One region of the Vibrio casei genome, then DNA from elsewhere that is predicted to be linked to it. Evidence: predicted binding sites of a transcription regulator. Region 1 holds the regulator's gene; each other region holds the start of a gene.
The links. The regulator PurR, encoded in region 1, represses purine synthesis genes. The targets are predictions, from matches to a motif close to TNANGNAAACGTTTNCNTNA.

Region 1 (2,210 bases):
TTCGCAATACTTTAGTGACTGAACCGGTAACCACAGAGCCGACCACTACATTAGAATAATAGTTTCAGTATCTCCTTTCTTAAAACCTAGAAAGCAATCGTTGGCGTCGACGATTGCTTTCATCGATAAAAGTACGCCATTTGATTGTCAGCACTGTCTTTTAAGACTAAAATCAGTGGTTAAATAATATGAAATTATCCTAAGTCGCTCATAAAAGGCGACTTTTATCTTTTTAGTCGCTTGTTCTATTACAAGATTCAGTAACATCCGCACAAGGGAAACTCACTATGGCTACAATTAAAGATGTCGCACGCATTGCTGGAGTCTCAACCACAACCGTGTCTCATGTCATCAATAAGACTCGTTTTGTTGCAGAAACAACGCAAGAAAAAGTCATGGCGGCCGTTAAACAACTTAATTACGCCCCAAGTGCGGTGGCTCGTAGCTTAAAATGTAATACCACCAGCACGATTGGGATGTTAGTTACGCAATCAACCAATCCATTCTTTGCAGAAGTGGTCGATGGCGTAGAAAGCTATTGCTATCGTCAAGGCTATACTCTCATTTTGTGTAATACCGGTGGTTTAGTCGACAAACAACGCGATTATATCCGTATGCTTGCAGGAAAACGTGTCGATGGATTATTGGTAATGTGTTCCGATCTTGATGAAGAACTACGCGAAATGCTAGATGGTCATCCAGACATCCCCAAGGTGGTTATGGATTGGGGGCCTGAGACATCGAAAGCCGATAAAATTGTTGATAACTCCGAAGCCGGTGGTTACCTAGCAACCCGCTATTTGCTCGACCATGGTCATACCGATATTGCGTGCTTAAGTGGTCATTTTGAGAAAATGGCATGTAAAGAACGTATCGCCGGTTGTAAACGTGCTTTAGCTGAAGAAGATTTATCGTTACCTGAAGAATGGTTATTAGAAGGTAATTTTGAATGTGATACAGCGGTCATCGCAGCGGATAAAATTCTGGCTATGGAAAAAAGACCAACGGCAGTTTTCTGTTTCAATGATATTATGGCGCTCGGCCTAATGAGTCGATTACAAGAAAAAGGAATCAATATTCCAGAAGACATTTCCGTCATTGGTTATGACAACATTGATCTATCGGCTTACTTTTCACCACCATTAACCACGATTCACCAACCTAAGCGTCGTTTAGGTAAGAATGCTGTCGAAATTCTTCTAGAACGAATCAAAGATAAAGACCATGCGAAGCAAGTATTTGAAATGTTTCCTGAAATTCTTGAACGTTCAACGGTAAAAACATTAAAATAACAGACAACAATAATAAGCATGACTAAACTATAAAACCAGCGCCTGTCGCTGGTTTTTATTTACTAAAATACCCATTGAGCCGGATAGCTCTTACCCTCATAGATGGCATTTTTAAGGCGCTAATTTATTAGAAATAATGAAATTTTTTTCCTTTTAGTTCTGTCTTCTATTACAACATGTACCATTACATAGGATTTGTATGAAACATTTTTTGCTTAGCTGTGCGTTAACACTCTCCACAACTTTACCTTTTATGTCTCACGCCGACACGTTATCGGATTGGCAATCTATTGAAGTAAAAGCGAAAGGACAAGATGTGTATTTAAATGCCTGGGGAGGAAGCCAAGAAATTAATGATTATCTTCGCTGGGCAAGCTCGCAAGTTAAGCAACGCTATGGGATTACACTTCATCATGTAAAAGTCAGTGACATTGCGGAAACCACAACCCGCCTTTTAGCCGAAAAAGCGGCGAATAAAAATAGTAATGGCAGTGTCGATGTCGTCTGGATCAATGGTGAAAATTTCAAATCCATGAAGCATAACCAATTACTCTTCGGGCCTTTTGTCGACGCTCTTCCGAACTGGGAGAAAGTTGATCAATCACTCCCTGTCACGACAGATTTTGCAGAGCCGACCAACGGCTTAGAAGCGCCTTGGGGTGTGGGCCAATTGGTGTATATCTATGACACAAAAAAGCTGCCATCGCCTCCTATGTCCGCCCTTGCTTTACTTACTTATGCCAAAGCGCATCCTGGACGAATTACCTATCCAAAACCACCTCAATTTCATGGCACCAGTTTTTTAAAAGCATTATTAATCGAGTTAACCAATCATGATCCCGCGCTTGCCAAACCCGTTGATCCTAAAACATTCACCAGCACGACTCAGCCACTTTGGGATTACTTAGATGCTTTGCA
Region 2 (2,210 bases), 1.3 Mb from region 1:
CGTTAGCGTGTGAAGTGGGGATATAAGGGTTTTTAGGGTGGAGAACCAAAGAAACCCCCATAGCTTCAAATTGACGACCAGCCAACTCGGGACGATGAGCTGTTGCCGATGCTGGCATTTTATTACCAAACACATGGGAAAAATTCACGCCACCTTGTTCAAACACACCACCATCTCGAATAACACGGCTACGGCCACCACCACCTTGCTCGCGATCCCACTCATCCTGTAAGAATGCTCCTCCATCCACCGTTTCCAACTGAAGGCAAATAGAATCTTGCAACGACATTAAAAAGGCTTTCACCGCTGATTTGTCGACCTTTTGCATGATTTATCCTTGTCTTAATACATTGGATGTTTTGGCATCTCGAATTTCAGTTGGCACTGTTCTGCCGCCCACCTTACCTTCCAAAATAGCAATGAGTTTATCACCAAACTGATATTGAACCTCTTCAGTCGTACGGCAAGGTTCAAGACCGGTTAAGTTAGCGCTCGTTGAGGTTATTGGCTTACCAAAAGACAAGCAAAGCTTTTGAACTAATGGATGATCGGTCACTCGTACCGCAATAGAATGAAACTGTCCAGTAAGATGAGAGGAAACATTCTTATTAACCGGCATAACCCAGGTAACAGGACCAGGCCAACTAGCTTTAACCGTTTGAAGTTGCTCATCAGTTAATTGAGAGTCATCAATGTAAGGAAATAATTGTTGATAACTCGCCGCAATCAAAATTAGCCCCTTTTCTATTGGGCGCTGCTTAAGCTGAAGTAATTTCTCAATCGCCGACAAGTTATCAGGATCGCAACCTACACCAAATACTCCTTCAGTTGGGTAAGCAATCACGTCACCTTGGTGCAGCGCTTGTACAACAGCATCAAAATTATCCAACATTTGTTCCTCTTAGAGTGTGTCAGTTCACTTTATATTGACCAGTGTATAAAACCTTGGTGCTCATGCCTAAAAATTTTTCATTTCAATCTTAATTTCTTTAACCGCAATACAATTAGATTTCACTTTTAAACCAAACAACCTAACGCAAACGTTTTCCTTGGTGAGTTTTAACCGTATAATGTCGAACAATTCCCCTAATTCACTTATAAAAGACCTACGTTAAGGAGTTTTCGATGAAAGTTGGAATCATTATGGGTTCAAAATCCGATTGGCCAACCATGAAACTTGCCGCTGAAATGTTAGATCGTTTCAATGTGCCTTATGAAACCAAAGTGGTTTCCGCTCACCGAACTCCTCACTTATTAGCTGAATACGCAGAAAGTGCAAAAGCGCGTGGACTTAAAGTCATTATTGCTGGGGCTGGCGGTGCCGCTCACCTTCCAGGCATGGCTGCAGCCTTCACCAGCTTACCGGTATTGGGTGTGCCGGTTCAATCTCGTGCACTCTCTGGAGTTGATTCTCTTTATTCGATTGTTCAAATGCCAAAAGGCATTGCAGTGGGCACCTTAGCAATTGGTGAAGCCGGAGCAGCAAACGCGGGTATTCTCGCCGCGCAAATTTTAGGTACCCATGATGAAAAGATCATGGCTTCAGTTGAAGCTTTTCGTAAAGAGCAAACTGACACCGTTTTAGCGAATCCAAACCCGGCTGAGGATTAAGACTTATGGTAAATCAGCAAGTTCTTGTTTTGGGTGCGGGTCAATTGGCTCGAATGATGTCGTTAGCTGGCGCGCCATTAAATATTGATATTGCCGCTTTTGATGTCGATAGCGAAAAAATCATTCACCCATTAACACAACATGTTATTGGTCATGGATTAAATAACGCCATCGCTCAAGCCAATGTCATCACTGCCGAGTTTGAACACATTCCCCATTCTATCTTAGAGGTTTGTGAAAGAAGCGGGAAATTACAGCCTTCCACTCAAGCGATTAAAGCAGGTGGTGATCGTCGCATTGAAAAGCAATTACTTGACGATGCGAACGTCGCAAATGCCAAATACACCATCATTACCAATAGATCTGAATTCGACGCAGCTATTGCCTATGTCGGTGTCCCTATGGTGCTAAAAACCGCTTTAGGTGGTTATGATGGAAAAGGACAATGGCGCTTAAAACAACTTGAACAAGTCGAGTCTATTTGGCAAGAAATGGAACAAAGCTTATTGAATACCCCACACCAAGCCATCGTGGCTGAAGAGTTTGTTCCTTTCGGAAGAGAAGTGTCTTTGATTGGAGCCCGTAGAGCCAATGGAGAC
Region 3 (2,210 bases), 560 kb from region 1:
ACATAATCAAAACTTTGAATATGACCAAAATATTTTTCTTCTAGGCTTGCTAATTGGCCTGATTGATTGAGATTACCAAAAAATTCAAGCATTAAAGCATAAAGCGCATCGTCATCATTTTTACGAATAAACCATGAAATGGGTTGGTCTTCTGTGACTTCAAAAGCCAAAGCAAGGTTAGGGTGCAAGCGTTGGTTGACTGAAAGCGTGACTGAGTCGACCATTGTGAAGTCAATATTTCCTTCTGATACGGCTTTTAATAAATCCGCTGAATCTGAAACCTTCGTGGTTTTCCACGTTAAATTAGGGTGGGTCTTAGCTATTTCTTTCAAGGTATATTCAAATTGAGAATCTTCGACTACGGTTAACTTACCTTGCTTATCGATGAGTTGTTGTAGGTTCCTTGGTCGCCAAGATCCTTTCTTATAAATTACCTGTTGGCTAACATAATAATAAGAAGGACCTGGGCTATATTTATTGAGGCGTTCCGGTGTATGGCTTAGGCCAGCCGCAACCACATCAACTTCATTGTTATCAAGCGCAGGCAGTAACCCTGTTAAATGATAGGCAGGTTTTATTTCTAATTTAACGCCTAATTCATCAGCAAAACGCTTGGCCAACTCATATTCAAGCCCTGTGGGACCATCAGGGCCAATAAAATAAGACAGCTGATTATTTAATGTCCCTACTCGCAATACGCCGCGTTCTTGGATTTTTTCCAAGTCAGTTTTAGACTCATTGTTTGGTTGACATGCTGTAATTCCCATAAGAACAAGTAGCATGAAAAGAATGCGTTTAAAGTAATAATGAGAGGAAAAGTTAATCAAAAGGTAGTCTCATATAGATATCGAAGGCTACTTTATACCAAATGGTGAACATATCAGCAAAGTTAGTGGGGAATAAAATGAAGAATGTAAACGTTTCAAGCAAAGATAGTATAGTCATGTACTTGAATTTAAACCTTGATTGAATGAGAAAAAAGTATTTAAGCAAAAAATTGCGCAAACGGTTGCTTTGGGTGTTACTTCGGTCACGGATTTACTTTATAATGTGCCGCAAAAGGATAAGGTGAAATTGAAATGGTACCCAGAATATTCATTGAATTATCTGAATGTCATTTCAATATCACTTTTCTTTTTTATAAACAAACAGCCAAAGAGACCTAAGTACATGAGAATTTTGCGTGGTTCACCCGCTTTATCCGAATTTCGTGTCAACAAGCTTTTAGAGCTTTGTCGTGAGTTAAACCTACCTGTATCTGGTATTTATGCTGAGTTTGCACATTTTGCAGATCTAACGACTGAGCTTGATGCTCAAGAAGTTGAAAAGTTAGAAAAACTACTTACGTATGGTCCAACCATCGAAGATCATGAACCTAAAGGTCAACTGCTGTTGACGACTCCTCGCCCTGGCACTATCTCTCCATGGGCATCAAAAGCGACTGATATTGCCCATAACTGCGGCTTGACTAAAGTAAAGCGCCTTGAACGTGGTACGGCTTATTATGTGGAATCCTCGGTTGAATTGTCTGAACTGCAATTATTAGAAGTTAAAGCTCTTTTGCATGATCGAATGATGGAAGTGGTTTTTTCTGATTTTGAACAAGCTGTAGCTTTGTTTAAAGTCGCGCAACCTGCACCGGTTTCAGAAGTGGATTTATTAACTGGTGGTCGCGCTGCGCTTGAAGAGGCGAATGTTACGCTTGGACTTGCTTTGGCAGATGATGAAATTGGTTACTTAGTTGAAAGTTTTACCGAAAAATTAGGCCGTAACCCGACTGATATTGAATTGATGATGTTTGCTCAGGCGAACTCAGAGCATTGCCGCCATAAAATCTTTAACGCAGCTTGGACCATTGATGGTGTGGAACAAGAAAAATCTTTATTCAAGATGATCAAAAACACCATGGAAGTCACACCAGATCACGTTTTATCGGCTTATAAAGATAACGCTGCGGTTATGGTTGGCTCTACCGTTGGACGTTTCTTCCCTGATCCCAAAACACGTCAATATGGTTACACGCAAGAATTAGCACATATCTTGATGAAAGTAGAAACGCATAACCATCCAACGGCTATTTCTCCTTGGCCGGGGGCTTCTACTGGTTCAGGTGGTGAGATTCGTGATGAAGGCGCAACTGGCATTGGTGGCAAACCTAAAGCGGGTTTAGTCGGTTTTTCAGTATCGAATCTTAAAATTCCAAACTTTGT
Region 4 (2,210 bases), on a different replicon from region 1:
GCGCAACTTTTTCTTACTCCTCACCGTTAATACCTGACTTTCCAGTCAACTAATGTTAATTTTTTTCATTATTAATAAACATGAAGCTGTCACGATAAATATTAATATTATCAGATTGTTAGTTTCAACCTTCAAAATAACCACATTATGGATTACCTGATCAATCACCAATTTTTTCATCTATCACCTTTACGTAACACAATGTTGTGTACATAATCAAATTCAAGATGATCACATTTATTTAACAAAGTAAGAAGAGAATATTATGGGAAAATTAACCACACATGTTTTAGATACCGCCAATGGTGTACCTGGCTGCGATATTCGAGTTGAGCTATTTCGCATCACAGATCAAGGCAGCCAGCTGATTAAAACGGTGACGACAAACTTTGATGGTAGAACCGATTCGCCGTTGCTGGAAACCGCTGATTTTGAAGTCGGTAAATACGAATTAATTTTTTATACCGCCAGTTATTTCACTCAAAAAGGGGTCGACTTAGGCAACGTTCCTTTCTTAGATGATATTTCAATTCGCTTTGGTATTAATGATCAAAATAGTCATTACCATGTACCACTTCTTTGTTCTCCTTATAGCTTCTCAACTTATCGAGGAAGCTAACCGGTTATCAAGGTGCGTGCCACATAAATATAAAGAATGACTCAATGGTGATTGGATCACTAAATAAGAACAACGATAAAGCGAAATAATGCAATACGAATACTTTATCGACTTTGAATAAAACTCGTTAGCTGTCGGTTTTATTCAAATCATTCAAACCTAAAATTATTGGAACACTAATTGCATGAATATCCATTCAATTAAAGGCTGCCCGTTTCAAATAAATAAAGGTATACACCATTAATTTGTATAGAGAGCAAGATGTCCTCTAAGGCTTACTTGTGCCTAAAAAACATAAGAAGCTTTCTATCTCAGCTGTTAATTAGTCAGCAAGTAGATGCACTACCACAAGGAATAGAACAGTGAATAATACAGAAACGAAATCACTAAACACCGATTCAAGCACCCCAAAAGGGCTACTCGAACGTTGGTTTAAACTGAAAGAACATGGTACGACTGTAAAGTCTGAGATCATCGGCGGCTTAACCACTTTTGCCACCATGGCTTACATTATTTTTGTGAACCCTTCCATCATGGCAACATCGGGCATGGATGCCGGAGCCTTGTTCGTTGCCACCTGTGTTGGTGCCGCTATTGGTACTTTATTAATGGCATTCTATGCTAATTGGCCTGTGGGTTTAGCACCGGGAATGGGTCTTAATGCTTTCTTTGCTTTTACCGTAGTAGGAGAAATGGGCTATACATGGCAAGTGGCATTGGGCGCGGTATTTATTTCTAGCGTATTGTTTGTCTTAATGAGTTACAGCAGTTTACGTGAATGGATTCTAGACAGTATTCCACACAGTTTACGGTATTCCATGACCGCAGGTGTTGGTTTGTTCTTAGGCCTTATCGGTTTAAAAACAGCGGGTATCGTCGTTGAAAATCCAGCCACTTTAGTGTCTCTTGGCGATTTCACTCAGCCAAGTGCTGTTTTAGCGGCGTGCTGCTTTTTAATCATTAGTGTCTTAAGTGAGCGTAAAATTTTTGGCGCAGTATTAATCGGAATTTTTATCGTAACGATTGTTGGATGGAGCTTAGGCATTGTTGAATATAATGGCATTTTTGCCGCTCCACCAAGCATCGCTCCAACCTTTATGGCAATGGACATTAGTGGCGCACTTGAAATCTCGATGATTAGCGTGATTCTTGCTTTCTTATTCGTCAACATGTTTGATACCGCAGGTACTTTAATGGGCGTTGCTCAGAGAGCTAACTTGATCAACCCAGAAACCGGAAAAATTAAAGATTTACGCAAAGCATTAAAAGCAGACAGTGTCGCCAGTGTTGCGGGTGCTTGTGTCGGCTGCCCACCCGTTACTAGCTATGTTGAAAGTGCAGCAGGCGTTGAAGCTGGTGCCCGTACTGGTTTGTCTTCTGTTGTGGTTGGGTTACTTTTCATTGCGGCAATTTTTGTGTCGCCATTGGCTGGAATGATCCCAGGTTATGCGACCGCAGGCGCACTAATTTATGTCGCCTTTGTCATGATGAGTAGCATGCAACACATCAAATGGAATGACTTTACCGATGCTGCTCCTGCCGCCATTACAGCCTTAATGATGCCATTGACTTTTTCTATCGCCAACGGCAT

Region 2: a site for PurR is predicted at 1,033-1,052, ahead of purE (5-(carboxyamino)imidazole ribonucleotide mutase). Genes of this name have one in related genera too.
Region 3: a site for PurR is predicted at 998-1,017, ahead of purL (phosphoribosylformylglycinamidine synthase). Genes of this name have one in related genera too.
Region 4: a site for PurR is predicted at 889-908, ahead of VCASEI_RS16955 (NCS2 family permease). Genes of this name have one in related genera too.

The regions. Positions count from the first base shown of each region.
Region 1 covers NZ_AP018680.1:1,235,459-1,237,668, reverse strand. The annotation lists gene elyC (envelope biogenesis factor ElyC) at 1-59, shown strand, start outside; gene purR (HTH-type transcriptional repressor PurR) at 288-1,292, shown strand; gene VCASEI_RS05960 (ABC transporter substrate-binding protein) at 1,492-2,210, shown strand, end outside.
Region 2 covers NZ_AP018680.1:2,711,466-2,713,675, forward strand. The annotation lists gene hemF (oxygen-dependent coproporphyrinogen oxidase) at 1-328, opposite strand, end outside; gene VCASEI_RS12675 (Sua5/YciO/YrdC/YwlC family protein) at 332-889, opposite strand; gene purE (5-(carboxyamino)imidazole ribonucleotide mutase) at 1,126-1,611, shown strand; gene VCASEI_RS12685 (5-(carboxyamino)imidazole ribonucleotide synthase) at 1,617-2,210, shown strand, end outside.
Region 3 covers NZ_AP018680.1:673,862-676,071, forward strand. The annotation lists gene mltF (membrane-bound lytic murein transglycosylase MltF) at 1-827, opposite strand, end outside; gene purL (phosphoribosylformylglycinamidine synthase) at 1,171-2,210, shown strand, end outside.
Region 4 covers NZ_AP018681.1:873,901-876,110, forward strand. The annotation lists gene uraH (hydroxyisourate hydrolase) at 266-619, shown strand; gene VCASEI_RS16955 (NCS2 family permease) at 982-2,210, shown strand, end outside.